Regions from separate parts of the Lacisediminihabitans sp. H27-G8 genome, predicted to be linked through region 2. Evidence: predicted binding sites of a transcription regulator. Region 2 holds the regulator's gene; the other holds the start of a gene.
What was found. The regulator HspR, encoded in region 2, represses chaperone genes until heat shock. The targets are predictions, from matches to a motif close to AAGTTGAGTCNNNNNGACTCAACTT.

Region 1 (16,084 bases), on a different contig from region 2:
GCTCGGTGAACCGTACCCCGGGGGCCATGGCGAAAGCGATTGAGGCGACGATCCCGGGCACCGTCCCGATTCCGAAGAGGATGATGGCGGGAATGAGGTAGACGAAAACGGGCATCGTCTGCAAGAAATCGAGTACCGGCTTGAGCACCGCTGACACGGTATCGGACCGGGCTGCCCAGATGCCGATCGGGATGCTGATGACCACAGCGACGAAGGCCGCCACGAGGGTGAGGGCCAGGGTGTCCATCGCGTTTCCCCACTGGTTGAGCCCGGCGATCAGGCCGAGCCCCACTGCCACGCCGATGCCGAAGCGCCAGCCTTTGGCGAACACCGAGATCGCCACGATGACGAGCAGGATCACCCAGAATGGCGGAGTGGACAGGGCGAAGTCGACGGCGTCGTAGAGCCCGCCGAAGACCGTCGAGATGACGTCGAAGAACCCGCCGAGATGCAGGGTGATGAAGTCGACGATGGTGGTCACCCAGTCGCCGACGGGGATACGGAAGCCGTTCACTTGGATTCTCCTTCTGCGGTTTCGAACACTCCGTTGGGACGCTGGGCGGTCGCGAGCAACGTTTCGGTGATGACATCGACGGGGATTGTCGAGGGTGGTTCGACCACCCGGATCTCACCCGTCGAGGTGGGGATGTTGCCGAGCGCACCGAGCAGTGTCACCCGCGGGATGACGCCGAGCAGTCGGTCCCTCGAGTCGACGACGGCGACGGCGAGGGAACTCTCGACGGCGGCCTCGAACAGCTCGGACAGCGCGGTCTCCCCGCTCACCGAGCTGACCTTGCGCACGACGGGCAGCAGGTCCGTCTCCGAACTCTTCACCAGGCGCATCACGTCGCGATCACGCACGACCCCGAGGAATCGGCGGCCTTCGCCGACGACGAAGACCGTGGAGGTCTGCAGGTCTCTCATCACCCGCAGGGCGGCTCGTGGGCCGGCGGTCGAGGAGATGAGGGCACGCACGGGCTCCATGACGCTCGCGGCGGTGAGCACGCGAGCGCGGTCGACATCCTTCACGAACTGGGCGACATAGTCGTTGGCCGGGTCCGTGAGGATGTCTTCCGGTGTCCCGACCTGCACGATGCGGCCGTCGCGCATGACCGCGATGCGGTCGCCGAGGAACATCGCTTCGTTGAGGTCGTGGGTGATGAAGATGATGGTCTTGCCGAACTCGGCCTGCAGCTCGACGAGCTGCTCCTGCATCTCGCGCCGGATGAGCGGGTCCAGTGCCGAGAAGGCCTCGTCCATCAGCAGGATCTCGGTGTCTGCGGCGAGCGCCCTGGCGAGACCGACACGCTGCTGCATCCCGCCGGACAGTTCACCGGGGAGCTTGTTCTCCCAGCCCTCGAGGCCGACACGCTTCACGACCGTGAGGGCGCGTTCCCGGCGCTCGGCCAGGGGCACTCCCTGCACTTCGAGGGCGTACGCGGCATTGTCGAGCACGGTGCGGTGCGGCAGGAGGGCGAAGTGCTGGAAGACCATCGAGATGCTTCGACGGCGTACATCCCGCACCTGCACTGGTGACGCGCCTGTGATGTCGACGTCGTTGATGGTCACCGATCCGGCTGTCGGCTCGACGAGCCCATTGAGCATGCGGATGAGCGTGGACTTGCCGGAACCGGAGAGGCCCATCACCACGAAGATCTCGCCGCGCTTCACGTCGAACGAGGAGTCGATGACGGCGGCCGTGGTGCCGTCGCCGAGGGAATCGCGGGTCGCGCCGCCCTGAAGGCGCTTGACGCCCTCGCGGGGTCTGCGGCCGAAGACCTTGTAGAGGCCCTTCACTCTTACTGCGGTGGAATCTGACATGGGATCTCCAGACGCGCGACAGCGATCCGTCGGATCACGAACGCGTTTCATGTTGGTAACGACCGGGTCTGTGACGCGTCCCGCGAACTCCCACATCAAGCAATTTCGACGGTTTCCCGGCGCTGCGATCGGAGTGTCACGGTGGTGCTGCCCTGGGGCGGTACCGACGACGCAAGACCATACGTTGACATCCCACCGGGTTGTGGGACGGGAGCGCGGACTGGGCTCTCTGGGCCAAATGGGCCACAACGAGGCTAGCAACATCCGCACGGTCGAGGTCGGGCGGAGTGCCCGAAACCGCTCGGTTCCCGGTGCGGACCGCGGCGGGATTCCCCGCGCTGGCAGGCATCCGGCCCCGTTCCAAGGAGTTGCAGTTTTGTTACCTTCACCCGGCGGATCGGACAGACGGACATCGCTCTGGCGCGTCCGTGCTACGGTTATCAGTGCATATTTGCAACTATTGCATGAATACAGACTGTGTACGGATACAGAGAGTGAAGTGATGGCGGCAGCTGTGCGGGAACGATGGGTCGAGCCCAGCCGACGATGGTGGACTTTTCGTTGGTTGTGGGGGGCGAAGCCTTTCGGCGACCGCCTTGGTCTGGCATCCCTCCAGCTGGTCGTGCCTGCGGTCATCGTGGGTGCCGGCGCGGGCCTCGCCGCGGTGGCATTCCGCTGGCTGGTCACGGCGGCGACTTTCGTGTTCACGGGGACCCAGGACTATTCGTCGTCTGTTGGCCACCCGGCGAATCCGTGGCTTCCGTGGCTGGGGGGCGCCTTCGTCATCATCGCTCCCTCCGTCGGCGGCCTCCTCTACGGCCCCCTGGTCGATCGCTTCGCCCGCGAGGCCAGAGGTCACGGTGTGCCGGAGGTCATGTACGCCGTGAGCAAACGCGGGGGGCGGATCCCCGGCAAGGTCGCGGTGGTCAAGGCTCTCGCCTCTGCCATCACCATCGGGTCCGGTGGTTCGGTCGGCCGCGAGGGCCCCATCGTGCAGATCGGATCGGCGATGGGGTCGACTCTCGCACGGGTCATGCGCATGCCGGAATCGCGAGTGCGCACCCTTGTCGCGTGCGGTGCGGCCGGGGGAATCGCCGCGACCTTCAACGCTCCCATCGCGGGAGTCTTCTTCGCTCTCGAGCTTCTCCTCCGTGATTTCGCCGCCGCGTCCTTCGGTGCCGTGATGCTGGCCTCGATCACGGCATCCGTCGTCGGCCGTTCGATGCTCGGCGATCACCCGTTCCTCACTCTGCCGACGTTCACCGTCGCGAATCCCTCGCAGTTCGCGCTGTTCGCCGTGCTTGGCCTGTTCGCCGGGCTCGTGGGCGTCGGCTTCACGAGGGTGCTCTACGCGGTCGAGGACTTCTGCGACTGGGCCTGGCGCGGACCCGAGTGGCTGCGTCCGTTCGCGGGCGGTCTGCTTCTGGGGTTGCTGCTGTTCGCGATACCGCAGATGTACGGGGTCGGCTACCCGGTGCTCGAGAAGAGCGTCATGGGCGGCTATGCGCTCGGCATGCTCATCCTGTTGCTGGTGGCCAAGATCATCGCCACGAGCCTGACCATCGGAATCGGCGGATCCGGTGGTGTATTCGCGCCCTCTCTCTTCATCGGCGCCATGCTCGGCGCGGCCTTCGGCGACGTCGTTGGGCTGGTGATCCCGAGTCTCGCCGGTCAGGCCGGGGCCTTCGCCCTCGTCGGGATGGGCGCCGTTTTCGCCGGTGCGACTCGCGCGCCGATCACCGCCGGCATCATCCTGTTCGAGCTCACCGGCGAATACAGCATCATCCTGCCCCTGCTGCTGGCCATCATCGTGGCGACCGGCACCTCTCGACTGCTCACCACAGACACGATCTACACCCTGAAGCTCCGTCGGCGCGGGGTGAATATCGGCATGGCACCGGCCAACACGGCTCTTCACGCGGTGCACGTTCGAGACGTCATGGGGACGCCGCCCACCATTGCGGAGGGCGCTCTCGCGAGAGACGGTGCGAGTCTGCTCATCGCATCGGGCAGATCTGCCCTGCCGGTCACATCGATCGGTGGCGACTATGCCGGGGTGCTCACCGTGCGGGCGGTCACCGACGCCCTGGCCAATGACGACGATGCGTCCACTCTCACCGCGGGGGAACTGAGCGAGCTCATCGACTCCGTTCTGCCCGGGTCGACCCTCGACGGTGCCCTCGACACGGTGCTGGCCACCGCCGACAAAGACGGCGTGCCCGTCGTCGACGATTCAGGGATACTTCGGGGCTGGCTCGACCAGAACGCGGTGCTGCGCGCACTCGCCGGCGAACGTTAGCCTCGCTCGCTCAGGAGCCGCCCAGAGCGGGGTCGAAGGTATGGAGCACATAGTCGAGTTGCTCGGCGGTGAAGGCTCCGGGGTGCCGCACGAGCACTGTGCCCGCCGGATCGAGGATCACCGTGTAGGGCAGCCCGGTGATCTGGAACTCGCCCGCAAGTGTTCCGGACCGGTCCGCCGCCAGTTGGTAGGTGATACCGGCGTGCGCGGCGAAGGCGACCGCGGAACCGGCCGCGTCCGACACGTCGACGCCGATGAATTCCACGGTTCGGCCGTCCTTGACGAACTCGGATTGCAGCTGGGGGAGTTCCTGCACGCAGGCGGTGCACGTACTCGACCAGAAGTTGATCACCTCGTATTTTCCGGCTGTCGGAGCGGTACCGATCCGGGACGACGATGTGCCGAGGGCTGGCAGCTGCGCCGGAGTCGCGCTGTCACCGAGCTGCCCAGAGCCGGTTACCGATGCCGTCACTGCCGGGCCACCGACCGATCCACGTTCGGCCGCAGGGAGAAGGGAGACCGCCAGCTTGGCCATCGCGTGACCGAACAGGGCCGTGCTCGCCGCCCCGGTGCCGAACCCGCCGACCTGGGCTTCGACACCCCTCGGGTCGATGAAGAACAGCTGGGCGCCGTGATCCACCGTGCGGGTCTTCGCATGCAGAGTGATGGGCACGCCGTACTTCTTCGCTACCGATGCAAGGGTCGCCGCGGGGGCCGTGCCGAAGTACCAGTTGCTCGCGGATGCGAGGCCGTGGGCATCGGTCCAGGCCTTCACGGCATCGACCGCGGGATGGTACGGATTCGCATTGACCGATACGAAGGCGACATCCTTCGCACGGGCGCCGAGAGCGTGGTCGGCAGCCGTGACGTCCTGGGCGAGCAGGGTGCAGAGATCCTCGCACTCGTCGTCGTCGAAGCTGAGTACCACCGCGCGCCCGGCGAATTGGGAGAGGCTGAGTGGCTTTCCTCGCTGGTCGGTGAGAGCGAAGTCGGGCATGCGGGTGTGGCTCACGCCGAGGTTCGCGAGTTCGAGCAGGGATGCGGCCGGCCGGCCGATTCCCGCGGGGTCGTCTGCGGCGGATCCGGGCGTCGACGGTGCGACGGGAACCAGTGCGACGACGGCCACGACCACAAGAGCGAGGGCGACCACTCCTCCGATCGTGGCCCAGAGAAGGCCGCGCGGGCCGCCGGCCGGATTCGTGACTCTCGCCTGGTCGTTTTTCATCTGAGCTGTTCTCCCTGGCTGTCGGGGTGCGGATGCCGCCGTGCAGAGAAGGCGGCGATGGCGAAGCCGACGATGACCGTGGCCCCCAGGGCGCAGGCGACCACGAACGGCGCAGTCGATACGGCGTTGCTGACGGCCTGCTGGATCGTGCCGACCGCCAGGGTCTCAGCGGTCACTGCGTGCGGATCGACGAGGTCGGTGACCCAGTAGAAGACCAGATACAGACCCACGGTGGCCTCGAGGACATTCGCGACGACCGGAACGAGTCGGCTTGCTCGCCGCAACCGACGGGTGATTCCCCCACCCGCGCGCACGGTGATCAGGCTCAGACCGGTGACGAGGGTGCCCATGCCCAGCCCGTAGGCCAGGAAGGTAGCGATCCCGGGGAGCAGCCCCAGGCGGGTGAAGCTACCGGCGACTCCGGCGAGGAACAGGGGAAACGCGCAGGTCAGCGAGCCGACGGCATAGGCGACGCCGAAGCCGGCCATCGACACCACCCCCGTGCCCGGGCGAAATCGGACGGCAGGAAGGGAGATCCGCAGTTGCCTGCCACACAGGCCCGCTATCCCGAACGCCGCGAGTGCGGCGCCGAACCCGATCATGAACCAGGGCGCGGCTCCGATGATCCATTGTGCTGCGACCGAGGCGAGCAGTCCGACCGTCGCGAAGACGGCGATGAAACCGAGGGTTACGCTCCCGCCCGCGATGAGGGCCGCTGCCGCGCGCCGCCCCGGTGCCGTGCGGAGATCTCTGCGGGCGAACAGCGCCAGGTAGCCGGGAAGCAGCGGGAAACCACACGGGTTGACCGCCGCGATGAGGCCGAGGGTGAAGGCGTAGACCACCGCGGTGGAACCCGTCACCGGGCATCCCGGCTGGCGAGGGACGAGAGGTATTCGTTGTAGGCGAGTCGTTCGGCATCGCCGTCGGCATCCGCCTTGCGGTTCGCCGTGCGTTCGTGGCGCCGCTCGTGCCCCTGCCATTGGAAGAACAGCACTCCGAGCACGATGAGGGTCGGCAGTTCGGTGAACCCCCACGCGATGCCTCCGCCCAGTGCCTGGTCGGCGAGCGCGCTGATGCCCCAGCTCGGATCCGGGTGTGCATAGAAGCGCACGAGAAGATCCACGGACATCATCACGATCACCCCGAAGAAGGCATGGAAGGGCACCGTGATGACGAGTTCGAAGATCCTCAGCACGGGTGCGCTGAGTCGCCGCATCCCCCGGCTCGCCTGTCGCGGTGACGGATCCACGCCCATGACGCCCCAGAAATAGAGCGCCCCGATGAGCAGGAAGTGGAGGAGCATCACGTTATGGCCCCACATCGAGCCCATCAGAAAGTCGAAGGCCGGCGTGAAATACAGGCCGTAGAGGCTCATCAGGAACAGGGCGACTGTCATGACCGGGTGGGTGAAGAAACCCGCGATTCGAGAGTGCAGAACGCGCAGGATCACCTTTCGCAAGTTGATCCCGCCGCCGTGTTTCGCCGGGAGGGCGCGCAGCAGCAGGGTGACCGGAGCGCCGAGCACGAGGAAGACGGGGGAGAGCATGCTCAGCGTCATGTGCTGCACCATGTGCACGCTGAAGAGTTCCATGCCGTAGCCGTCTATGCCCGTCGCGGTGACGAGCAGAACCGAAACGATTCCGGCCACCCACCAGACGGTGCGCTGCACCGGCCAGGCGATCCCGCGGCGCTGAAGCCGCCAGACCCCGAGAAGATAGAGCGCCAGCAGAGCCGCCATGAGAAGGGGGATGACCGGAATCGGTTGCGGATGCCAGGCCAGAAGCCTGGCGAGCGTTGGCGGCAGCTGCGGCATCCACATCGGGCCGGTCATGTCATCCATGCCCGCCACGTCCACCCTGTTTCTCTTGCAACCGCACAACTATTGCAAGAATACACTCAAGTGCGATGGGTGTTGCCTGAGTGGACAGAAGCCGGGTTCAGGTCGGGTCAGTCCTCGATGGTGATGTCGTCGGGCGACTTGTCCGGGCGCCACCCGCGCCAGGTGGGATGGCGGAGTCGCTCCGTGGCGGTCCATTCTGCGAACTCGACTTCGCCCACGAGCTGGGGGGTCACCCAGTGGGCACCCGCGGAATCTGTCGTCTCGATGTCTGCAAAGGGGCTGGTGGTGCGGGCGAGGGGAGCGAGTCGCTCGAGTACGGCGTCCAGATCCGCATCGCTGAACCCGGTTCCGACCTTCCCGACAAAGCTGAGACGACCATCTTTCGGCACGCCGAGCAGGAGCGCTCCGATCCGACCCGCACGGTTGCCCCGGCCGGAAGTCCAGCCTCCCACGATGACCTCCTGGGTGCGGTGATGCTTGATCTTCACCCAGTTGCGGGATCGCTTACCCGGCAGGTAGCCGCTGTCGCGCTTCTTGGCAACAACGCCCTCGAGGCGCAGCTCGAGGCTGCTGGCGATCGCCGCGTCCTCATCCCCCTCGAAGGCCGGCGGCAGCTGGATCGACGCTCGCGGGGAGAGGTGTTGCTCGAGTGCGGCGCGCCGGGCGTCGTAGGGCTCCTTCAGGAGGGATCGCCCCGCGACGGAGAGCAGGTCGAAGGCCATGAACTGAACCGTCACCGATCTGCGGGCCGCGGCCACCTCCGCCTCCTTGGTCAGCCCCATCCGTCGCTGCAGCAGTCCGAAGTCGGGTCGGCCGGATCGCGAGACGGCGACGATCTCCCCGTCGATCACCGCGTCGCCCTCCACCGCGTCGGCTAGCGCTGCGAGCTCGGGATAGCTCGCAGTCAGGTCGATGCCGTTGCGGCTCGTGAGGGTGACGACGCCGCCACTGACGGAGGCGATGGCGCGGATGCCGTCCCATTTCATCTCGAAGGCCCACTCGTCGTCATCGGACAGGTGTCCGGCAGCGCCCGGTGTCGCGAGCATCGGGCGAATCGTCTGGACTGCCGCGGGCTTCGAGCCGACCACTTTCCGGGAGCGAGCGGGCTTCGGGGCCACGGACGAGGCATCCGCCATCAGGTGGATCAGCCAGTTGTTCTCAGCCCGTCCCGTGCCGCCGGTATGGATGAGTGCGTAGCGGTGCGATCCGTGTTGCTCGCCGTGAAGGGTGGCGATGATCTCCTTGCCCTCACGCCACTTCTCCAGCTCGACGGTTCCGCTGTCCCAGATCGTCACCTCGCCTCCGCCATATTCCCCCGCGGGAATACTGCCCTCGAAGGTGCCGTATTCGAGCGGATGGTCCTCCGTCTGCACGGCGAGATGATTCTGTGCGGAATTCGTGGGAACGCCCTTCGGCAGGGCCCAACTGACGAGCACACCGTCGTGTTCGAGTCGGAAATCCCAGTGGAGCCGGCGAGCGTGATGCTCCTGGATGACGAAACTGTTGCCGGCAGAAGGCGTGGAGTGCTGAGTGGCCACCGGCTCGGGGGTCTTTGTGGCATCTCGCTTGCGGCGGTACTCGGCCAACCGGTCGAGACTTGCTGCGGATGCCTCGAATCGCGACCGGTGCTCCGTGGTGGGCTCGAGTGATTCGAGGTGCCCTGCGACGAGCGCCGCGAGCGGATCGCCGATCGTCTTGAGGCGCGCCTCCACCTCCGAGTATTCGAGCTGCCGAAGGTCTTCCGCCTCCAACTCACTCCAGGTGCGCGGGGCCGCGACGGTGGGGCGGTCCCTGCCGCGGAGCGAATAGGGAGTGATGGTGGTCTTAGCCCCGTTGTTCTGACTCCAGTCGACCAGGACCCTTCCCCGGCGCGTCGACTTCTTCATGTCGCTGACGACAAGCTCGGGGTGGTCTGCCTCGAGGGCACGGGCGAGTTCGTGGGCCACCGCGCTGATGCCGGCCGCATCCTGGGACCCATCGAGCGGGGTATAGAGGTGGATGCCCTTACTTCCGCTCGTGACCGGGATCGCAGGAAGCCCCATGCCGTCGAGAATCGCCTTCGCCAGCCGGGCGACCTCCGCGCACTCGGCCAGCCCGACCCCCTCGCCGGGATCGAGGTCGAGCACGAGGCGATCCGGATTGAGCGGATGCCCGGTGCGGCCGAATCGCCACTGCGGAACATGGATTTCGAGAGCGGCGATCTGACCGAGCCAGGTGAGGGTCGCGAGATCGTTCACGAGCGGATACTCGTTGGAGTGGCTGCTGTGCTCGATCGCGCGGCGTTTCACCCAGGCGGGGGTCGCATCGTCCAGGTTCTTCTGCAAGAACGCTTTCCCGGGATGCGCCGCAGTGCCGACCCCGTCGACCCACCTCTTTCTGGTCGCGGGGCGCTGGGCGGCATGGGCGATCAGGACGTCAGCCACGGCCGCGTAATACGACAGGACATCACGCTTGGTCGTCTGCGTTTGCGGGTAGAGCACCTTGTCGAGGTTGGTGAGGGTGATCCGATGGCCCCCGACCTCCACGACAGTCTTCTGCGGCACCGGGACCCTCCTCCTGCAGTTGCTGGGATTCCATCGTGCATCCTGGGCACGCGGTCAGCCAGTGGTTGACATCGGAGGGGGCTTAACTTCTCGAGTCTCGACGGGGATCATGACGGTATGAGATCCATATGGAAGGGCGCGATCGCCTTCGGGCTGGTCAATGTGCCGGTGAAGGTCTACAGCGCTACCGAGGACCACGACGTGCGGCTCCACCAGGTGCACGACAAGGACGGCGGGCGGATCAAGTACCAGAGGCGATGCGAGATCTGCGGAAAGATCGTGGACTTCGAACACATCGACAAGGCATTCGATGATGATGGCAAGACCGTGATCCTGACGGAGAAGGATCTGCAGGAACTTCCCGAGGAGAAGAGCCGCGAGATCTCTGTCGTCGAGTTCGTGCCCTCCGAACAGCTCGACCCGATCATGTTCGACTGCAGCTACTTCCTCGAGCCCGATGGCCCATCGATCAAGGCGTACGTGTTGTTGAGGCGAACGCTCGAGGCGACCGACCGCACGGCGATCGTGCACTTCGCCCTGCGCCAGAAGACGAGGCTCGGAGCCCTTCGGGTGCGCGGCGACGTGCTCATGCTCCAGTCTCTGCTGTGGGATGACGAGGTGCGCGAAGCCAGCTTTCCGGCGCTGGATGGCTCGGTGCGAGTCTCGTCGAAGGAGCTCGACATGTCCTCGGCATTGGTGGATTCCTTCGCCACCGACTTCTCTCCCGAGAAGTTCACCGACGACTACCAGGAGCAGCTTCGCGAGTTGATCGCCGCAAAGCTCGAGAAGGGCGATGCGATGAGCACCGAAGAGACCTTCGGAGAGCCCGCCCCCGAGGATGAGGGCGGTGAGGTCCTCGACCTGATGACGGCCCTCAAGCAGAGTGTGGCGAAAAATCGTCAGGCTTCCGCTCCCCCAGAGGACAAGGCGGTCGCGAAGAAGCCGACGCGCAAGAGAAGCGCCTGACGGGAAGAGGTGGCTCGACATCGCGTCGAGCCACCTCTTCAGTTGTGGGATGGGGTCGATTTCGGCAATCGGCGCGCAGGCGGCGATCGCTCCGACGCCAGCGGAGTCGATGCCTCTTCGGAACCGTGCTCGTTTTTCCGGTCTTCGGGAGAGTGCCAGCTCACCGACCGGAGATGCCGCAGAAGAACATCAGTCTTCACGGAGGGCTGCGGCGCGTCGTGAACGATTTGTTCGAACTCGAGTTCGACCAGCTCCGGGTCCGCAAGGATGATGCGGAGAAATCGATCGCTCATCGAATCCTTGTCCGCCCGAACGAGACTCGGCATGGAGTGCTCCCTGTCTTGGCCCCTAGGCCGTGATCCGGGTCTCCGCAGTGTTCGCTCCAGAGACGATCTGGATCTTCCGCGGCTTCGCCTTCTCGCTCACGGGCAGGATGACGCTCAATACGCCGTTGTCGTAGTGGGCGCTGATCTTCTCCGGATCGACACCCTCGCCAAGGCTGAACTGGCGCAGGTACGATCCCGAGGGGCGCTCGTGTGCCAACCATTTCGCGCCCTCGGCCGAGCCGGCCGTGCGTTGTGCGCGGATGGTGAGGAGTTGCCCGTCGACATCCACATCGACCGAGCCCGGGTCGATGCCCGGCAAGTCCGCGCTGAGGATGTAGCGGTCACCTTCGCGGTACAGATCGACGGGCATGAATTTCGGGCCGGGTCGGCCACCGAGAAGCATTCCCGCGAGTTGATCCATTTCGCTGAAAGGATCAAAAGACATTGCCATGATGAGGATTCCCCTTTCGTGAAGATGAGTCCGAGTGACTCACTAGCAATTTTTTAACACCGGCAATCTCCGTGATCAAGATTGCATACGCTCAAAATTTCCTGGGAAAGCGGATGCGCTCAACTCGTGAGGTCCTCCGAGAGGGAGGCGCTCAGCAGGATCCCGTCGTGGAGGTAGGACGCGTATCCGCCCGGCACCCGGTTGGCGCGTCGTCCAGAGGTCTCGACATCGATGTCCGGCGAGCTGCGCACGGCGGCGGAGATGGCGGTGAATCGCGCGACCAGGCCGACGTCTTCGTGCACCATCTCTGGCCGGAATCCGCCCGAGCTCAGATAGCTGCGGCCTCGAAAGCCGAGATTCGCACCGTGGACGTGACCCGCGGCGCTCCGTCTCGCGCGAACCCGGGTCCACGCCGTGACGAGATCTTCGGACAGGTCGGTCATCACGGGGGATACGGTGCCGACCACGACATCCGCTCCCGAGTTCGCGAGTCGCAACTGCTCAGCGAGCCACTGCGGAGGCACTGTGGAGTCGGCGTCGGTGTTGGCGATCCAGGCGCGATCGGGATCGACACCCGAGCGCGCCAGCGCGGAGGCAACGCCCACCGAACGCGCCACCCCCACTGACGCGGCATCGATCTCGATCACGTCGACGCGGTCGAAGGATCTCACGAGATCGGCGGTGTCGTCGCTGCAGCTGTCGAGCACGACCACCACGGAGATCCTCACTGCGGCGGCCGAGGAATGGGCACGGAGGTGATCGATCGCGCGCTGGACGGAATGCAGGCACCGGGCGATCAGTGCGGACTCGTTCCGAGCCGGGATCACCACCGCGAGTGCCTCGATCGTCACGGTACGAGCCCTTCGTGCTGGGCGACTGAGCCTGCGTCGGTGCCGTACAGCTCCAGGATGAAGTCGCTCTCCTCGTGCCGGACGGTTCGGAAGAGCGCGGTGGTGGCTCTCATGATCTCGTGTACCTCGTCGCCGCGCAGTGGATAGTCCGAAACGGGATGGCGCCAGTGGCACAACACGATCACCCCTCCCGGAGAGAGGCGGGATGCGGCGGTGGAGAACAGCGCGATCAGGTCGCTCCGGGACAGGTAATACCCCACCTCGCTCACGACGATGAGGTCGAACCGCCCCGGCGGGAAGTCGGTGCTGGCATCGAGCTCGGCGAAGGTGACCTGGGGGAATTCCCGGAGTCGCTCCCGGGCGCGCTCGAGCGCTCCGGCCGCGATATCCACGGCGAGGAGGCTGTCGCAGCGCGGCGCGAGATCCCGCGTGAGCATGCCGATCGAGCATCCGATCTCCAGGCCGCGCCGATACCGGGGGGAGGGAAGGGAGGCGACGGTGATGGATCGCTTGCGCGTCTCGTACCATCGACTCGCGAGACGCCAGGGGTCCGCGCGACGGGCGTAGAGATCCTCGAAGTACGAGGCATCGAGCGAGACTCCGCGACTGTCGATATACACCTCCGTGCGCTGACGGAAATGCTCGAGGAAATCGGCCCGGAGCACCGGAGGCAGCCCGAAAGCGGGCTGGACCTGGGTGTGGAACTCGGCGATCGCACGATTCTTGCGTCCCCGCACCTCCTCGGGCAGTTCGAGCCCGACCATCCGGGGCCAGGGGATCGTCGGGTCTTGGGCTGTGCCCCAGTGCCACATCCAGATCGGGTATTCGAGAAAGTCGAGCCCCGCCGCACTCGCGACCTCCACCGCGACTTCGCCGACGACACGGTGGTCCCGATGACCGTCACCCCGCCAGGGCGCCACCACCAGTGTTCCCGGCGGCATCTCCGCCAGCGCCGTGCGGAGAAGGGCCCCGAGTTCTTCGCGCTTCTCCCGGGCCCGTCCGTCCGGCAGGCCGAGCAGCAGCAGTTGCGCGGCGGGACTGAGGATGTCCAGGGCGGATCGAAGCTCCTCCGCTCGTGCCTGCCGAAGGTCGGTGGCGTGGTCCTCTGGCGTGTGGGTGTGGGATGCCGCTCCGTCCGTGGCGACGATCACCGTGAGCGGGATGCCCCGGTTGTCGGCGATGGCGATGAGACCCCCCGCGCCGAGAGTCTCGTCGTCGGGATGAGCGGCGACGATCACCAGAGCCGAGGCGCTCGAGAGATCGAGCGGGGCGAGCGACCGCAGGCGAGGGTCGTCGCTCCAGCTCTCCGCAGCGGTTCCGGCTTCCGCCGCATCGAAGGTCACCACGGAGCTCCACCACCGGCGAGGATGGCCGATCCGAGTGAGGCCTGGTCGCGCTCGGCGTGATGCTGGCGGATGTACAGCTGGAGATCGGCGACCCGCTTCGCGTGAACCGGGTCGAGGGCGAGGGGGGAGGGGCCGAGAGCGTGGCCGGATCGCAGGATGATGTCTTCGCAGGAGCGCGCGACCGTAGCCCGCACCCGCTTGGCCAGGATCGACGCGGCCTCCCGGGGCGGAACCGGTTCGGCATCCACGATGCTGGCGGCTGCGCTGAGCGAGAGGCGGGCGCTCTCGACCAGCTCATCCACTGCGCCCAGATGGGCGAGCTGAAGCGCGCTGGCATCCGTGAGGGCCAGGGCGTCGAACAGGGAGCGGGCGATGCCGACGGCGCCGCCGAACCAGCAGGCCGCGACACCGATTCCTCCCCACGCGAAGCCGACCCGCTGCAGGTACCACCCGGGAGGGCCCACCGGCTCCGCGGGCACCGCAGTGAACCGCACCGGGCCGCTCGGGATCTCCGCCAGTCCGCGCGCATGCCAGGCACCCGGTTGCACCGTAACCCCCGCGTGGCCGAGGTCGATTGCGAACAGGCGGCGAGCGCCATCCGGACTCGAGGCGGTCACGAGCGCCCGGTCGATTCGGTCGGCGAGGGAGCACCACGGCTTCGTGCCCCGCAGCATCCATCCCGAGTCGGACAGGGTTGCTTCGAGTGGATCCTGGCCGCCTTCGGCCGCGAACACTCCCCAGACCCCGGCCGGCTCGGAGGGGATCTCGAACCCGCTCGCTCTCGCGTCGCGAAGAATGGACTGCGCGTCGAGATGCGGTTCGATCGCTCGTGCCGCGCCGAGATCCGCACAGGCGAGGGTGGCCAACAGCTCCCAGGATTCTCGCGTGTCAGCCATGCCGGCAGTGGATGTCGAGGGGAAGGACCGCGCGAACTCGAGGGCACCGACCACGGTCAGCGGCGAAACGAGAGGCAGGATGCGCCGGGTGCCGTCCAGTTCGACCCACCGGGTGAGGGCGCTGTCGGTCGCATTCACGGCTTCAGCACGACCTTGATGCAGCCGTCCTCTTTTTTCTGGAAGGTCTCGTACATCTCCGGCGCACGGTCGAGGGGCACGGTGTGGGTGACGAGATCGGAGACTCCGAGGGGATCCGCCGGATCCTCCACCAGGGGGATGAGGTCGTCGATCCAGCGGCGCACGTTGCACTGACCCATGCGAAGGGTGAGGCCTTTGTCGAACATCGACTTCATCGGCATGGGGTCGGCCTCGCCGCCGTAGACGCCGCTGAGCGAGACGGTGCCGCCCCGACGCACCAGATCCAACGCCGGGTGCAGCGCCGAGAGGCGATCGACTCCGACCGTGTTCATGGCGGCCCGCGCGATGCCCTTCGGAAGGATGCCGGTTGCGGCCTGGGCGAACGCGGTCAACCCCGCCCCGTGGGCTTCCATCCCGACCGCATCGACCACCGAGTCCGGCCCGCGCCCGGCTGTGCGCTCACGCAACTCCGCAAGCACGGTGTCCGTGAGGTCGAAGGTGGCGATGCCGTGCCGTTCCGCCATCGCGCGGCGTTCCGGAACGGGATCGATCGCCATCACGTCGTAGCCGAGGTGTTTGCCGACCCGGGTGGCGAACTGCCCGACCGGGCCGAGCCCGAAGACGACGAGGGTGCCGCCATCCGGCACAGCCGCGAACTTCACTCCCTGCCAGGCGGTCGGCAGGATGTCGCTGAGGAAGAGATATCGTTCGTCGGGAAGCTCGGTGCCCACCTTCACCGCGTTGTAATCTGCCAGCGGCACCCGCAGCAGCTCGGCCTGTCCGCCGGGCACCTGTCCATAGAGCTTCGTGTAGCCGAACAGCGCTGCGCCCGAGCCCTTGTCCTTCACCTGGGTGGTCTCGCACTGCGACTGGAGTCCGCGTTGGCACATGAAGCACTGACCGCAGGCGATGTTGAAGGTGACCACCACGCGATCGCCGACCCTGAGCGAGGTGACCGCGCTCCCCACCTCCTCGACGATCCCCATCGACTCGTGGCCCAGGATGTCTCCCGTGTCGAGGTAGGGTCCGAACAGTTCGTAGAGGTGCAGGTCCGATCCGCAGATCGCCGTCGAGGTGATCCGCACGATCGCGTCTGTGGGCTGCTGGATTGTGGGGTCGGGGACTACCTCCACCGACACCGATCGCTTGCCCTGGTAGGTGAGTGCCTTCATGAGTAGTTCTCCCGAGTCGACGGACTGTGTTGATCTGAAAGGTACGCGTCGATCTCCTCGGGAGGAGGGGGGTTGACCTCGACGCCGTCCGGGGGCGTACACCGCTCGGGGGCGCTGTCTATGGCTGGTGCGGGGCAGGCGATTACCCCTACCGTGTGGAGGGAAAAGAGAGAGGTGAAGGCATGACGACTCGCGCTGTGCTGTTCGATG
Region 2 (16,084 bases):
TCGCGAACATCCCCCGCGACGGTGCGATCTCCCCGATCGTCGCCATCGGTCTCCTGCAGATCGTGACCAACCTGCTCTACTTCGGTGGCGCCTTCTACTTCGGTGATCGAGCCTGGGCCGCGGCGCGCGAACGCTCGGCCCTCGTTGCCCGCACAGCGGAGCTCGCCGCCGAAAGGGAGATCAATGCGCAGCGGGCGGTGTCGCTCGAACGCGTGCGGATCGCCAGGGACCTGCACGACATCGTCGCCCACCACGTGTCCGTGATGGGCGTGCAGGCGGGGGCGGCCCGGCGGGTCGTCGATTCCGATCCGGAGGGAGCCGCGGCATCCCTCCGCTCCATCGAATCGAGCGCCCGTACCGCCGTCGCGGAGCTCCATCGGATGCTCACGACGCTGCGGGACGATGAGCACCCGGGCGGAGACGCCCCGAGCACCCGCGGTCTCGAGCAGCTCTCCACCCTCGTCGGCGATACCCGCGAGGCGGGCGTCACGATCCTCTCGCGCACGATCGGCACCGAGCGTCCGGTGCCGCCCACCGTGGGAGCGACGCTCTACCGGATCGCGCAGGAAGCCATCACGAACACCATCAAGCATGCCGGGCCCGGCGCCGAGATCGACCTCCGATTGCGGTATCTCGACGATGCCGTCGAGCTCGAACTCGGGGATACCGGCACCGGCTCGGCCGTCGCCGCGCCTGGCATCGGCACGGGCGAGGGCCACGGCCACCTCGGGATGCGAGAGCGGGTGGATGCCGTCGGCGGCACCATCCAGATCGGCCCGCGCGCCCGGGGCGGCTACCTCGTGCGCGCGCGCATTCCGACCGGGGAGGCGGAGTGATGGCCGACCTTCGCGTGCTCATCGTCGACGACCAGGATCTGGTGCGCGCGGGGTTCTCGGTGATCCTGCAGAGCGAACCGGGCATCACGGTCGTCGGCGAGGCCAGGAACGGTGAAGAAGCCGTCGCACGGGTTCTGGAACTGCGCCCCGACGTGGTCTGCATGGACGTGCAGATGCCCGTCATGGACGGCCTCGAAGCCGCTCGCCGGATCGCCGTTCAGGCCCCGGGCACCGGCGTGCTCATCCTCACCACCTTCGATCGGGACGATTACCTCTTCGATGCGCTCACCGCCGGAGCGAGCGGTTTCCTGCTGAAGAATTCGACGCCGGAGAAGCTCATCGAAGCGGTGCAGATCATCGGCCGCGGCGACGCTCTCCTGGCTCCGGATGTCACGCGGCGGGTGATCGAGCGCTGCGCCGGCCGGTCCGCGATCCCGTCGACGGCGAGCCCGGCCCTTGACGACCTGAGCGGGCGGGAGCGCGAAGTCCTCGGCCTGCTCGCGCGGGGCATGAGTAACTCCGAGATCGCACACACGCTCTACGTCGGAGAGGCGACGGTCAAGTCCCATGTCTCGAAGGTGCTGCAGAAGCTCGGCCTGCGGGATCGGGTGCACGCCGTGGTCTTCGCCTACGAGAACGGCATCGTGGCGCGCAACTGAGCCTCCCCCGTGAGGCGGAGCGGGAATCCCCCCGCGAGGCGGATGCCGCGTGCCGCGCCACCTCCTACGGTTGAGACCAGACATGAGGGAGCACGATGCTACAGGTAGACAGGGTGACCAAAACGTATGGCGGTCGAGCCGCGCTCACCGACGTGAGTTTCACCGTCGGTGACGGCCGCATCACCGGATTCGTCGGGGGAAACGGCGCCGGCAAGACGACGACGATGCGGATCATCCTCGGCGTGCTGTCGGCCGATTCCGGCTCGGTGAGCCTGGGCGGGTCGACGCTCAGCGGCGATGACCGGCGAATCTTCGGGTACATGCCGGAAGAGCGTGGGCTCTACCCGAAGATGAAAGTGGCCGAGCAGATCACCTACTTCGGTCGACTGCACGGCATGACCGCTCGTGATGCAGCGGCAAGCACGACCCGACTGCTCGACCGGCTAGAGCTCGGCGCGAGGGCGAACGACACCGTCGATGCCCTGTCCCTCGGCAACCAGCAGCGGGCACAGATCGCCGCCGCCCTGGTTCATCAGCCGGAAGTGCTCATTCTCGACGAGCCGTTCTCCGGCCTCGACCCCATGGGCGTCGACTCCGTGCTCGGGGTGCTGCGGGATGCCGCCTCCGACGGTGCCCCCGTGCTGTTCTCCAGCCACCAACTCGACCTCGTCGAACGCCTGTGCGACGATCTGGTGATCATCGCCAACGGCGAGATCCGGGCGAGCGGTTCGCGGGAGCAGTTGCAACGCGAGCACGGTCACGACCGCTACGAGCTCGATGTCGACGGGGATCTCGGCTGGCTGCGCGAGGTGCCCGGCATCACCGTCGTCGACTTCGACGGTGGTCATGCCCTCTTCGAGGCAGCGGATGCCGCAGCCGCCCAGTCCGTGCTGAAGCGCGCGGTCGCGGATGACTCAGTGCAGCGATTCGCCCCACAACATCCGTCCCTCGCCCAGATCTTCCGGGAGGTCATCCAGTGAGCACCATCGCCCCCTCATTCCTGCAGAGCACTCTTCTCGTGTCGAACCGCGAGATCACGATGCGACTGCGCAGCAAGGCCTTCCTCATCTCGACGGGCATCCTGCTGCTCGCGGTACTCGCCTCGATCGTGATCGGCAGCATCGTCAGCGCGAACGCCGAGCCGACCAAGATCGCCGTTCAGCGCTCGGTGGTCAACGCGCTGCCCGACCTCCCCCAGTTCGCGGTGACGGATGTCGACACTCGTGCCCAGGCGCAGAAACTGGTGCGCTCGGGGGCCGTCGAGGCGGCGATCGTGTCGAACTCCACGGTCTCCCAGCTCGGCATCACCGTGATCGGGCTCGATTCGCCGCCGACCGCGGTGATCGCGGCCGTTAGTGTGGCGCCGGACGTGAAGATCCTCGACACCTCGAAGAAGAATCCGCTGCTCATCTACTTCGTCGCCCTCGGCTTCGGGCTGGTGTTCTTCATGTCGGCCGTGACCTTCGGATCCACCATCGCGCAGAGCGTCGTGGAGGAGAAGGCGACGCGAGTGGTGGAGATCCTCATGTCGACGATCCCAGTGCGCACCCTGCTCGCCGGCAAGGTGCTCGGCAACAGCATCCTCGCCTTCGGCCAGATCGCGCTCATTGCGATCCTCGCCGGCGTGGGGCTGCTCGTGACCGGGCAATCCACCCTGCTGGGCACACTCGGCCCGTCGATCATCTGGTTCGTGGTGTTCTTCGCCTTCGGGTTCGTCTTGCTCGCGGCGCTCTTCGCCGCCGCCGCATCCCTCGTCTCCCGCCAGGAGGACATGGCTTCGGTCACCACCCCCGTCACGATGCTCGTGATGGTGCCCTACCTGCTCGTGATCGTCTTCAACGACAATCCGATCGTGCTGGGCATCATGTCCTACGTGCCCTTCTCCGCGCCGGTCGGCATGCCCATGCGCATCTTCCTCGGTACTGCCGAGTGGTGGGAGCCGCTGCTGTCCTTGACGATCCTGCTGGTCTCGACCGCATTCGTCATCGCGATCGGCTCGCGCATCTACGAGAACTCGCTGCTGCGCATGGGCGGCCGGGTGAAGCTGCGCGAGGCGCTGGCTCGCTGAGCGCGGTAGGCGGGTGAGCGAATCCGGGCGTATGCGGACACTCCGGGCTGGCCCGCCGGCCCGGGATGTCCGCCGACGCCCGCCTGCGAGCCGGAGCGTCGCCCCGCCCCGCACGCCCAACTCGCAATGGCAGACTGGTCCCATGACCACGCTTCATGACACGAACTACCGCGGATTCGCCTCTGACAACTACGCGGGAGCCCACCCCGAAGTGCTCGCCGCTATCGCCGACGCCAATGGCGGCCACCAGATCGCGTACGGCGAAGACGTCTACACGGCCCGCCTCCAGGAGGTCATCAAGGAACACTTCGGTGACCAGGCCGAAGCCTTCCCGGTCTTCAACGGTACCGGCGCGAATGTCACGGCCCTGACCTCCGTGCTGCCTCGATGGGGAGCCGTGATCGCCACCTCGACCGCGCATATCCACACGGATGAGAATGGCGCCCCGGAACGCATCAGCGGCCTCAAGCTGCTCACGGTTCCGACTCCCGACGGCAAGCTCACCCCGGAGCTCATCGATCGCGAGGCCTGGGGCTGGGGTGACGAGCACCGCGCGCAGCCGCTCGCGGTGAGCATCACCCAGACCACCGAACTCGGCACGCTGTACTCCGTGGCTGAGGTGCGGGCTATCGCCGAGCACGTCCACTCAAAGGGAATGGTGCTGCACATGGACGGTGCGCGCATCTCGAATGCGGCGGCAGCCCTCGAGGTGCCGCTGCGGGAGTTCACGACGGATGCCGGCGTCGACATCCTGAGCTTCGGCGGCACCAAGAACGGGCTGCTCTACGGTGAGGCGATCGTGGTGCTGAACCCGGATGTCTCGGACGGGCTCATCTTCCTCCGAAAGCTCAACATGCAGCTCGCGTCCAAGATGCGTTTCGTCTCCGCGCAACTGATCGCCCTGCTCAGCGACGACCTCTACCGCCGCTCGGCGAGACACGCCAATGTGATGGCCGCCCACCTGCGTCGCTCTCTCGAGGACGCGATCGCCGACGGCCGCGTGAGCAACCTCTCGTTCAGCCAGGAGACGACCGCCAACGCGGTATTCGCGGTGCTTCCGAACGAATCATCCGACCGGCTGAAGCAGAAGTTCCGCTTCTACGACTGGGATCGGGCCGCGAACGAGGTGCGCTGGATGACCGCATTCGACACGACGGAAGCGGATGTCGACGCCTTCGTCGCCGCGATCGTGGAGGAGCTCGGCGCCTAGCCCGCCGGTCGAGTAGCGCCCTCAAGGGCGCGTATCGAGACCACTCGCCGGTCTCGATACCCTCGCTAGCGCTCGCTACTCGACCACCGAGTGCGGACTACGGGCGCAGCAGCACCTTCACCGCGCGACGGTCATCCATGGCGTCGTAGGCCTCGGCGACCTCGCCGAGCGGCAGTTCGAGGTCGAAGACACGTCCGGGGGCGATCGCTCCGGAGAGCACCTCCGGCAGCAGCTCCTCGATGTAGTTGCGCACCGGAGCTACTCCGCCGGCGACGCCGATGTTCGCGCCGAAGAGCGAGCGGATCGGCAGCTCGGATCCGCCGTTCGGCACGCCGACGTAGCCGACCTTGCCTCCGGGGCGGGCAGAGCGGATCGCCTGGTCCATCGATTCCTTGGTGCCGACGCATTCGAGAACGCGGTCGGCCCCGATGCCGCCGAGCAGCTCCTTGACGCGAGCGACCCCCTCGTCGCCACGTTCCTCGACGATGTCGGTGGCGCCGAACTCGGTCGCGAGCGCCTGCCGGTCGGCATGGCGCGACATAGCGATGATGCGGGTTGCGCCGAGTCGCTTGGCCGCGATGATCGCGCAGAGGCCGACCGCGCCGTCTCCCACCACCACGACGGAGTCACCCGCCGCGACACCGGCGGAGAAGGCCGCGTGATGTCCCGTGCCCATGACGTCGGCGAGGGTGAGGAGTCCGGGGATCTGCTCGGGGCTGGGCTGCTCAGGCGTGGCGACGAGCGTGCCGTCCGCGTTCGGCACCCGCACGAACTCGCCCTGGGCTCCATCGACGAAGTCTCCGTTGCGGTCATCCGCGCCCCACCAGCCGCCGGCGAGACAGGAGGTGCTCACCCCGTTGAGGCAGTTCACGCAGGTCATGTCGCAGTGGTAGAACGGGGCGATCACGAAGTCGCCGACACGGATCTTCGACACGCCCTCGCCGATCTCCGTGACGACTCCGACGAACTCGTGTCCGATGCGGTGAGGATGCTTGGTGGGGGTGACCCCCCGGTAGGGCCAGAGGTCGGAGCCGCAGACGCAGGCCGCGACGACCTTGACGATCGCGTCGGTACCGGTGATGAGCTGGGGGTCGGCCACGTCTTCGAGTCGGATGTCCCGCTCGCCGTGGATCAGTGTTGCACGCATGCCTCCAGCTTATTTGGATGGCTGGGTGTTCGATGACGCTCGGGGTCGGACACCCGGCGGGCCGGCTACTCGGCCGGCGCTTCCCCCTTGCGGATACTGAGCGTGTCGTTGTCGGAGTCGAGGTCCACGATCACGATGTCGCCATCGCGGATCTCCCCACTGAGCAGCGCGGTGGCGAGCTTGTCGTCGATCTCGTGCTGCATCAACCGGCGAAGCGGTCGTGCGCCGTAGATCGGGTCGTACCCGCGCTCGGCGAGCCAGCTGCGCGCATCCGGAGTCACCGCGAGGTCGAGTCGGCGATCCTGCAGGCGCCGGGTCAACCGGTCGATGTAGAGCTCCACGATCTGGGCGAGGTCGTCCTTCGACAGCGCGCTGAAGATCACGATGTCGTCGAGACGGTTGAGGAACTCGGGCTTGAAGGCCTGGCGCACCATCGCGTTGACGGCGTCCTCCTTCGCGTCAGCACTGAGCGTGGGGTCGACCAGGTATTGGCTTCCCAGGTTGGAGGTGAGGATGAGGATCACGTTGCGGAAATCCACCGTGCGGCCCTGGCCGTCGGTGAGCCGGCCGTCGTCGAGCACCTGGAGCAGCACATCGAACACTCCGCTGTGCGCCTTCTCCACCTCGTCGAGCAGCACCACCGAGTAGGGGCGCCGGCGCACAGCTTCGGTGAGCTGGCCGCCCTGTTCGTAGCCGATGTACCCGGGAGGGGCACCGAGGAGGCGCGCGACGGAGTGTCGCTCGCTGTACTCGCTCATGTCGATGCGCACCATCGCCTTTTCGTCATCGAAGAGGAACTCTGCGAGCGCCTTGGCGAGCTCGGTCTTGCCGACGCCGGTGGGACCGAGGAACAGGAAAGAGCCGGTCGGCCGATCCGTGTCGGCGATTCCCGCGCGTGATCGTCGCACCGCGTCCGCCACCGCGCGGACCGCGGGCTTCTGGCCGACCAGCCGCTTGCCCAGTTCATTCTCGAGATTGAGCAGTTTGTCCGTCTCGCCCTGCATGAGGCGGCCGACCGGGATGCCGGTCCAGGCTGCGACGACGGCTGCGATGTCTTCCTCGGTCACCTGCTCGTTCACCATGCGCGGCCCGGTGGTCTCCATGGATTCGGCCGCGGCGATGTCGCGCTCGATCTTCTTGATCACTTCGTAGTCGAGGCGTGAGGCGTCTTCGTAGCGGCCCTCGCGCATGGCACGGTCGAGTTCGATACGCGCATCGTTGAGACGCATCCTCAGGTCACCGACGCCCTGGAGCGAAGCCTTCTCCGCGGTCCAGCGCGCGTTGAGCCCGTCGAGCTTCTTCTGCATCTCGGCCATCTCGTCGCGGAGTTTCTGCAGGCGCGCCTTCGAGGCGGCATCCTTCTCCTTCTTGAGAGCGAGTTCTTCGAGCTTCATGCGATCGATGGCCCTCTTGAGTTGATCGATCTCCACCGGGGAGGAGTCGATCTCCATCTTGAGCCGGCTGGCCGCCTCATCCACGAGGTCGATTGCCTTGTCAGGAAGCTGACGTCCGCTGATGTAGCGATTGCTGAGGGATGCCGCGGCCACGAGGGCGGTGTCGGCGATGGCCACCTTGTGGTGCGCCTCATAGCGTTCCTTGAGCCCGCGCAGGATGGCGATGGTGTCTTCGACCGAGGGCTCGCCCACGAACACCTGCTGGAAACGGCGCTCGAGCGCGGCATCCTTCTCGATGTACTCGCGGTATTCGTCGAGGGTGGTGGCACCGATGAGGCGCAGTTCACCGCGCGCGAGCATCGGCTTCAGCATGTTGGAGGCCGCGACGGACCCCTCTCCGCCTCCCGCTCCCATGAGCGTGTGCAGTTCGTCGACGAAGGTGATGATCTCGCCATCGGCGTCGTTGATCTCCTTGAGCACGGCCTTGAGCCGTTCCTCGAACTCGCCGCGGTACTTGGCCCCGGCCACGAGGGCGGCGAGGTCGAGCGAGACGAGCTTCTTGCCCTTGAGCGAATCGGCGACGTCGCCGGCCACAATGCGCTGGGCGAGCCCCTCGACCACCGCGGTCTTGCCCACGCCCGGTTCGCCGATCAGAACCGGGTTGTTCTTGGTGCGGCGGGTGAGTACCTGGCTTACGCGGCGGATCTCGGCATCCCGACCGATCACCGGATCGAGCTTGCCGGTGCGCGCGATCGCCGTGAGGTCGACACCGTACTTCTCGAGAGCGGTCTGCTGCTCTTCGTCGGTGGCGGGAGCGCCCTGGAGGTTGGCCATTCGCGTTACCTTTCTGTGCGCGGGTCGGAGCGACCCGCGCTGTTTTCAGCGGACACGGTCACGCGTCGCCGGGACGACGTGACCGTGAACTTGGTGTTGCGCACCACCTCACGGGTGGAACCGATCACCGACTCGAGGGTCGGCCGGTAGGCGAGGTGCGAGTTGTAGACCGTCCAGAGCTCTCCGCCGGGGCGGAGCACGCGCGCGGCGTCCCGGAACAGGCGGTCGGCGAGGCCGGTATGCACGGTCGCGCCCACATGGAACGGCGGGTTGAGCACGATGAGATCGGCGCTCGCGTCGGGCTGCGATTTCAGGCCGTCATCGCGCAGCACGGTGACACGGTCGGCGAGCTCGTTCGCCTGCACGGTGGCCAGAGAGGATGCCACTGCCGCTGCGGACTGGTCGGTGGCGATCACGGAGAGGGAGGGTCGCGATTTCGCGAGCATCGCCGCAAGGATTCCGGTGCCGCTGCCGAGATCGATGGCGGTGGTCGCATCCGCGAGCGCTCCGTCGAGCACGGAGAGGAGCAACCGCGTGCCGAGGTCGAGTTTCGGGCCGGCGAAGACAGCGCCGTGAGCGCACACCCAGAGGCCGAGCTCGTCGTTGTACTCCCGCACCGGGAATTCGCTCGACGCGGCGAGAGGCTCCCTGGCGATGAGCACCCGTGACTTCTGGCGCGCGAGGGAGACATCCAGCCTGCCGAAGTGTTTCGTGAGCACCGCGTTCATCGTCAGCGAGAGGTGTTTGATGCGACCGCCGGCGAAGACGATGACGGAGGGATCCGCCCAGCGCGCGATCTCTCCGGCGATCTCATCGAGTTCGGCGAGCGAGCGCGGCACCTGCAGCAGCACCACCGTCGCACCCGAGAGCAACTCACGCCCGAGCGGCAGGCTGCTGAGCTCCTCGGTGACCCCCCGCGCATTGGCGGCAAGGGCTGCCTCTCCCACGAGGGCATCCTGGAACACCCGCACCGCGGTGGCTCCCAGGTTCGCTGCGGCGCCGATGGCGAGCGCACCGTAGTGGTCGTTGATCACCACAACGGTGCCGCCGGGTGCCGCGGCGATGGCGTCGGATGCCTCGTCGAGAATCAGCCGGTCGCTGGCGTCCACTGCGAACAGGTTGGGAGCCTCGACGTCCGGCCAGCGGCGCAGGCTCTCCAGGTCGACGTCAGGCATGAGAACCCGTCACAGCGGCACCGGGGATGGCGGCGGCGGGACGCATCGCGTGCGCCATCCACCACCAGCTCAACCAGCCGACCACGGCGTTGAGCGCCACGGAGAGTATGCCCGAGACCGCCAGTACGGTCACCAGCGAGGATCCGGCCGACGACGAGTTCCAGTCGAGACCGCCGAGACCGACCCTCGTGAAGATCCCGCCGATCCCCGAGACGACCCAGGATGCCACGATCCCGACGCCGACGCCGGCCCAGGTGACCGCCCAGGGTCGCCGCACCTGGTGCGCCGAGAGCACGCGACCGCTCACCACGATCGCCACCACCATCAGCACGACACCCAGGATGCCGACGAGAATGAGCGGCACGACGAACGGGCGGAGATCCAGCCCGGCGAGCACTCGGACGAGGCCGGAGTACCACTCGGTCGTCGACGAGCGCGCCGCGCGCACGATCAGCCCGATGAAGACCGCCAACAGGGCGATCCCGAGGCAGAGCGCGACCAGCGCGTAGCCGATGCTGAGCACGACGAAGCCCACGGCTCCCGCGAGGGCGGCGCCGCGTTTCGCGCGGGGGGTCAGGGGCGGTCGCACCGCGCGAGGCGCGGGGGGCTGAGCGGCGTAGCCGGGCGGTGGCGAGACAGTCATCGTCGGATTCTCAATCGTGGTCGAGTGGTCGCCAGACCACGAGTTGGGTGTTGCGCTGCGCGCGGGTTCCCGCCCGCAGCGAGACGACTTCACCGGTTCCCCCACCCGCGAAGACCCGGCTGCCCGGGCGCGAGAGGAGTTCGTCGGCGAGCGCATGCTCGAGTTCGCGAACGCGATCCGAGAGGGCCGCGACCTGGTTCTCGAGCTGCAGGATCCGCTTGATGCCCTCGAGACTCACTCCCTCGGTTCCGAGGCGCGCGATCTCGCGCAGCTGCATGACGTCCCGCATCGAATAACGGCGCGACTGCCCTGAGGTGCGCTGGGGGATCACGAGCTCGAGACGGTCGTACTGGCGCAGCGTCTGCGGGTGCATCCCCGCGAGTTCGGCCGCGATCGCGATCGCGAAGACGGGATCGGTCGCTTCCATTGCTGTGCCTCTCCGCTCAGACCCGCGACTTGGCGATCAGGTCGGCGCGGGGGTTCTCGTCGGGCTGCAGGGAGGCGAATTTCTCGAGAGCCTCGCGGGCATCCGTGGTCAGGTGAGATGGCACGGCCACCTGCACGGTCGCCAGCAGATCGCCGACGCCCTTGTCGGTGGCGACTCCGCGCCCCTTGACGCGAAGCACGCGCCCGGATGGTGTTCCCGCCGCTACCCGTAGTTTGACCGGGTCGCCGCCGAGAGTCGGCACTTCGATGGTCGCACCGAGGGTCGCCTCGGTGAAGGTGACGGGCACATCGACCCGCAGGTTGAGTCCGTCGCGTTCGAAGACGGGATGCCGCCGCACGGTCACCGTCAGGGTCAGGTCACCCGCGGGCCCGCCGTCGTAGCTCGGCTCGCCCTTGCCCTTGAGGCGGATCTTCTGCCCGTCGCTCACGCCGGCCGGGATCTTGACGCTGATCGGCTTGCCCTCTGCGGGCTGAAGCTTCACCGTGTCGCCATTGATGGCGGTGAGGAAGTCGAGAGTGGTGCCCGCGGTCTGGTCGCGGCCCTTCGTCGGACCGCCGGCTCCGCGGAAACCGCCGGAGGACTGGCCGAAGCCACCCTGGCCGAACATGCCGCTGAAGATGTCGTCGAACCCGCCGGAGCCGCCGGACCGCTGGCCGCCGCCCTGGCCGAACATGCCGCCGAAGACGTCCTCGAAGCCCGCACTCTGGCCGGGCGCCCCGGAGGTGAAGCGCGCGCGACCGGGGCCCATGGCCCGCATCTGGTCGTATTCCTTGCGTTGTTCAGCATCGGAGAGCACCGAGTTGGCCTCGCTGATCTCCTTGAACTTCGACTCGGCCGCGGCGTTCCCCGGGTTGGAGTCCGGGTGGTACTTGCGGGCGAGCTTGCGGTAGGCCTTCTTGAGGTCAGCCGCGGTGACATCTTTGGAGACGCCGAGAACGGCGTAGAAGTCCTTGTCGAACCAATCCTGGCTGGCCACAGGCGCCTCCTTTCATACGGGGTTGCTGGTTGAGTAGGCCGCCCGCGGCCGTGTCGAAACCCGGTGGATCTCGACACGGTCGCTGGAGCTCCCTACTCGATCAGCAGGGGTTGTGGTTCTATTCTGCGGGAACCGCGACTGCCACCTTTGCGGGGCGCAGCAGGCGGTCGCCGAGCTTGTAGCCCGGCGCGATCACGTCGGCGACGGTGTTGACCGTCACTCCCGGAGTCGGCAACTGCACGAGCGCCTCGTGCTGGTGAGGATCGAACACGTCGCCCTTCTCGCCGACCACGGTGAGCCCGAACTTCTCGAGGCTCGCCCGCAACTTGGCCACGATCACCACCATCGGCCCCTCGGCGAGGTCGCCGTGCGCTTCCGCGAGCGACAGGTCGTCGAACACGGGGAGCAGCGACTTCACCACTTCGGCGATGTTCGCCTCCCGGTTCGCTTCCCGGTCACGCTCGACGCGCTTGCGGTAGTTGGCGAATTCGGCCTGCACGCGCTTGAGATCGTCCAGGATCTCGGCGGCCGGGTCCTTTTCACTACCCTGCGCCGCGGCACCCTTCGCACCGGCGTCGGTGTCTCCGGACAGGAAGGCGAGATCGTCGTCGGTGAACGAGGTCTCGACATCCGGTCCCTCGAAGCCCTCGGAGGCGCCGCTGTCCGGCTCCTCCGGATCGCCCTTGCCCTTGCCGGGCTTCGGATTCTTGTTGGCTGCCATCAGCGCTACTTCTTGCCCTTGGGCTTGGAGGAGTCCGGCTTGTCGGCGTCGGGCTCGTCTTCGACGACCTCGGCATCCACAATGTCCTCGTCGTCAGCGGCCGGTGCCTGCTCGCCCTCCGCGGCTCCTTCCGCCGAGGCGGCGGCCTGCTCCTGGGAGTAGATCGCCTCGCCCAGCTTCTGCTGGCTCTCGCTGAGCTTGTCGAAGGCGGTCTTCACGGCCGTCTCGTCTTCTCCGGCGAGGGCGCTCTTGAGGGCGTCGACATCGGCCTGCACGTCTGACTTGACGTCATCCGGAAGCTTGTCGGCGTTGTCTTTGATGAGCTTGTCGGTGGAGTACGCGAGCTGCTCGGCGGTGTTACGGGTCTCGGCGGTCGCGCGGCGTTCCTTGTCCTCCGCGGCGTGCTCCTCGGCCTCGCGCACCATGCGCTCGATGTCGTCCTTCGACAGCGAGGAGCCACCGGTGATCGTCATCGACTGCTCCTTGCCGGTGCCCTTGTCCTTTGCGGACACGTGCACGATGCCGTTGGCGTCGATGTCGAAAGTCACCTCGACCTGCGGGATACCGCGGGGCGCCGGTGCGATGCCCTGCAGCTCGAAGGTTCCGAGGTTCTTGTTGTCGCGGGTGAACTCGCGCTCGCCCTGGAACACCTGGATCGCTACGGACGGCTGGTTGTCGTCGGCGGTGGTGAAGGTCTCACTGCGCTTGGTGGGGATGGCCGTGTTGCGCTCGATGAGCTTGGTCATGATGCCACCCTTGGTCTCGATACCGAGGCTCAGGGGGGTGACGTCGATGAGAAGCACGTCCTTGCGCTCACCCTTCAGCACGCCGGCCTGGAGGGCGGCGCCGACGGCGACCACCTCATCCGGGTTGACGCCCTTGTTCGGGTCCTTGCCACCGGTGAGCTTCTTGACGAGCTCGACGACGGCGGGCATGCGGGTCGATCCACCGACGAGCACGACGTGCGCGACATCCGCGACCTTGATCCCGGCCTCTTTGATGACGTCGGTGAAGGGCTTGCGGGTGCGCTCGAGCAGGTCTGCGGTCAGCTCCTCGAACTTGGCGCGGGTGAGCGTCTCGTCGAGGTTGGCCGGGCCGTTCTCGGTGAGGGAGAGGTAGGGCAGCTGGATGCTCGTGCTCATGGAGCTCGAGAGTTCCTTCTTCGCCTGCTCCGAGGCCTCCTTGAGGCGCTGCTTGGCGATCTTGTCGCCGGAGACATCGACACCGGTCGAGTCCTTGAAGCGCTTGATCAGGTAGTCGACGACGCGCTGGTCCCAGTCGTCTCCACCGAGGCGGTTGTCACCGGAGGTGGAGCGCACCTGGATGGTAGAGAAGTCGTCGTCCTTGCCCACTTCGAGCAGCGAGACGTCGAAGGTTCCGCCTCCGAGGTCGAAGACCAGGATGAGCTCGTCTTCCTTGCCCTTGTCGAGGCCGTAGGCGAGGGCGGCCGCGGTGGGCTCGTTGATGATGCGCAGCACGTTGAGTCCGGCGATCTCACCGGCCTCCTTGGTGGCCTGGCGCTCGGCGTCGTTGAAGTAGGCGGGCACGGTCACGACGGCGTCGGTCACGGCCTCTCCCAGGTACTGCTCGGCGTCGCGCTTGAGCTTGGCGAGGATGCGCGCGGAGATCTCCTGCGGGGTGTACTTCTTGCCATCGATGTCGACGGTCCAGTCGGTGCCCATGTGGCGCTTGACCGACGAGATGGTGCGGTCGACGTTGGTGACGTTCTGGCGCTTCGCGGTCTCACCGACGAGCACCTCGCCATCCTTGGTGAATGCGACGACGGACGGCGTCGTACGGAATCCTTCGGCGTTCGTGATGACGGTGGGTTCTCCACCTTCGAGAACCGAGACGACGGAGTTCGTGGTTCCGAGGTCGATACCTACTGCTCGAGCCATATGCTCTTTCTCCTTGTGTGTGCGGTGCTTCTTGAGGTCTACTTCTAGATCTGGGGCGAGACTTGAGTCCCACGTACTCAAGTTTGAAACCTGTGGATAACTTTGTCAAGTCGAATCTGCAAAACTTGAGTCGATCCGGCTCAACTGTCAGTTTCGAGCGATCTGCGCCAAGCTGGCACCCTGCTTTCCGCGCACGAGAGCCGAGAGGAGGAACCGCCATGACCACGGTCACCGTGCCCTGCCCCGTTCCCCCTTCCCTCGAGGCCTCCGCCTAAACAGCCCGGCTGAGTGGCCTCCATCTTCAGGAGTTCTCTCGTGTCATCCGAATCACCGTCTTTTTCTGTCCCGTCTTTCTCCGAACTCGAACCGGGTGAGGGCCAACGTTGGTCCACCTGGTTCTCAACCGTCCCCAGCCAACGCGGCCCCCGGCCGTTTCCGGAGTGGGTCGTCGTCGAGACCGGCGCCTTCGAAACCGAGCTTGGCATCGTCAAGAGCGGCAAGGAGGCCGACGTCTTCCTCATCGAGCGTGCAGTGCCGGGCTCCGACCGCTCGAGCATCCTCGCCGCCAAGCGGTATCGCGGCCCCGAGACGAGCGACTTCCACCGCTCTTCGCAATACCGGGAGGGGAGAGGGATGCGGCGTTCCCGCGACACCCGCGCGGTCGCCCGCGGCTCCACGTATGGGCGGTCGGTCGCTGCGGGAGCTTGGGTGAATGCCGAGTTCGAGGCGCTCTGCACCATGTACGAGCGCGGAGTCGCCGTGCCCTACCCGGTACAGGTGCTCGGCACGGAGCTACTGATGGAGTTCGTGGGCGATGGCACGCAGGCGGCCCCCCGGTTGGCGCAGGTACGGGCATCCGCCGACCATATCGCAGACTATTTCGCGCAGGTGCGGCAGATCCTGCTCGGCTTCGCCCGCGCCGGCAGTGCGCACGGTGACCTGTCGCCGTACAACCTGCTCGTGCACCATGGGCGGGTCATCGCAATCGACCTTCCACAACTCGTGGAGGTGGTGAGCAACCCCAATGGGATGGTCCTGTTGCTGCGAGACTGCGTCAACGTGTGTGACTGGTTCGCACGCCATGGCCTCGATTGCGATGCCGAGGTGTTGTATGCGGAGGCCGTCGCGGAGCTCTACTGAAGCCCCGTGGCGGCCCTCCTCTGGCTCCCCCTCTTCAGGCTTGCCGCCGACGGATGCGCGCGATGGTCAGCGCGAGTGCGCCGCCCAGAAGCAGAAGGAGTGCCAGCACACCCGCCACCACGGGTGCGCCGCCAGTGGCCGCGAGCGATTGGGTGGTGAGGCCGTTGACCACGGTCCGCACACCGAAGGGCGGAAGGTTCACCGACGAGGTCGTGGTGGTGGTCGGGCGGAAGCCCGGCGGGAACGTCGCCGGATCAAGCGTCACGGTGTAGTCGCCCGACGGAAGCGACGGCAGCTGCCAATTGCCGTTCGCGTCCGTGGTCACTCGCACCGTGACGTCCCCTGCAGATCCACTCCAGACGATGACGACGCCGACGCCCGAGATGCCCGGCTCGCCTCCGCTGCGAGTTCCGTTGCCGTTCTGATCGTTGAAGACGGTGCCACCGAGTGTTGCGCTGCCGATCACGACGAAGTCGACGTCGAGGCGCGTCGCCCCGGCTGTGAGGGTGGCCACTGTGCTGAAGGCATCAGCGCCATCGAGGTCGGATGATGGCACGTAGCCGAGCGGGAGTTCCGTTGGGTCATAGGAGACCCGCACATCGCCCGCCGGGAGCCCCGCGACGAGGTAGGTGCCTGCGGCATCCGTTCGCTGCTTGACGACGATGTCGTCGGCGGTGTCGAAGACGCCATCCGCGCCCGCCGAACGCACGGTGATGAGAATGCCCGGGATGCCGGGCTCATTCCCGTCTCGGATCCCGTCATGGTTGACGTCCAGCCACAGCAGGTCGCCGACCCCCGCATCGCCGACGTAGCCGAAGTCCTGCTCGAGGTTGCTCGTGCCGCCGACGAGCGTCAGCTGCGAACTGCTGTCGGCCCCTCCGTCTGGATCAGCGGTGGGGGTGAGTCCGGCAGGCAGGTTCGACAAGGTCACGGTG

Region 1: a site for HspR is predicted at 11,493-11,517, ahead of VLI63_RS13935 (Hsp20/alpha crystallin family protein). Genes of this name have one in related genera too.

What each region holds. Positions count from the first base shown of each region.
Region 1 is NZ_JAYLVL010000004.1:193,149-209,232, forward strand. Features, by position in the region: gene VLI63_RS13890 (ABC transporter permease) at 1-514, opposite strand, end outside; gene VLI63_RS13895 (glycine betaine/L-proline ABC transporter ATP-binding protein) at 511-1,821, opposite strand; gene VLI63_RS13900 (chloride channel protein) at 2,324-4,120, shown strand; gene VLI63_RS13905 (redoxin domain-containing protein) at 4,131-5,345, opposite strand; gene VLI63_RS13910 (cytochrome c biogenesis CcdA family protein) at 5,342-6,205, opposite strand; gene VLI63_RS13915 (cytochrome c oxidase assembly protein) at 6,202-7,185, opposite strand; gene VLI63_RS13920 (ATP-dependent DNA ligase) at 7,293-9,728, opposite strand; gene VLI63_RS13925 (Ku protein) at 9,846-10,694, shown strand; gene VLI63_RS13930 (hypothetical protein) at 10,733-10,987, opposite strand; gene VLI63_RS13935 (Hsp20/alpha crystallin family protein) at 11,043-11,471, opposite strand; gene VLI63_RS13940 (glycosyltransferase) at 11,591-12,322, opposite strand; gene VLI63_RS13945 (PIG-L family deacetylase) at 12,319-13,665, opposite strand; gene VLI63_RS13950 (acyl-CoA dehydrogenase) at 13,662-14,702, opposite strand; gene VLI63_RS13955 (zinc-dependent alcohol dehydrogenase) at 14,699-15,874, opposite strand; gene VLI63_RS13960 (HAD family hydrolase) at 16,057-16,084, shown strand, end outside.
Region 2 is NZ_JAYLVL010000002.1:461,943-478,026, forward strand. Features, by position in the region: gene VLI63_RS06910 (sensor histidine kinase) at 1-836, shown strand, start outside; gene VLI63_RS06915 (response regulator) at 836-1,495, shown strand; gene VLI63_RS06920 (ABC transporter ATP-binding protein) at 1,591-2,475, shown strand; gene VLI63_RS06925 (ABC transporter permease) at 2,472-3,563, shown strand; gene VLI63_RS06930 (threonine aldolase family protein) at 3,706-4,773, shown strand; gene VLI63_RS06935 (zinc-dependent alcohol dehydrogenase family protein) at 4,871-5,920, opposite strand; gene VLI63_RS06940 (ATP-dependent Clp protease ATP-binding subunit) at 5,986-8,148, opposite strand; gene VLI63_RS06945 (class I SAM-dependent methyltransferase) at 8,154-9,323, opposite strand; gene VLI63_RS06950 (hypothetical protein) at 9,316-9,966, opposite strand; gene VLI63_RS06955 (heat shock protein transcriptional repressor HspR) at 9,977-10,393, opposite strand; gene VLI63_RS06960 (DnaJ C-terminal domain-containing protein) at 10,410-11,390, opposite strand; gene VLI63_RS06965 (nucleotide exchange factor GrpE) at 11,509-12,111, opposite strand; gene dnaK (molecular chaperone DnaK) at 12,117-14,009, opposite strand; gene VLI63_RS06975 (serine protein kinase RIO) at 14,325-15,149, shown strand; gene VLI63_RS06980 (SdrD B-like domain-containing protein) at 15,184-16,084, opposite strand, start outside.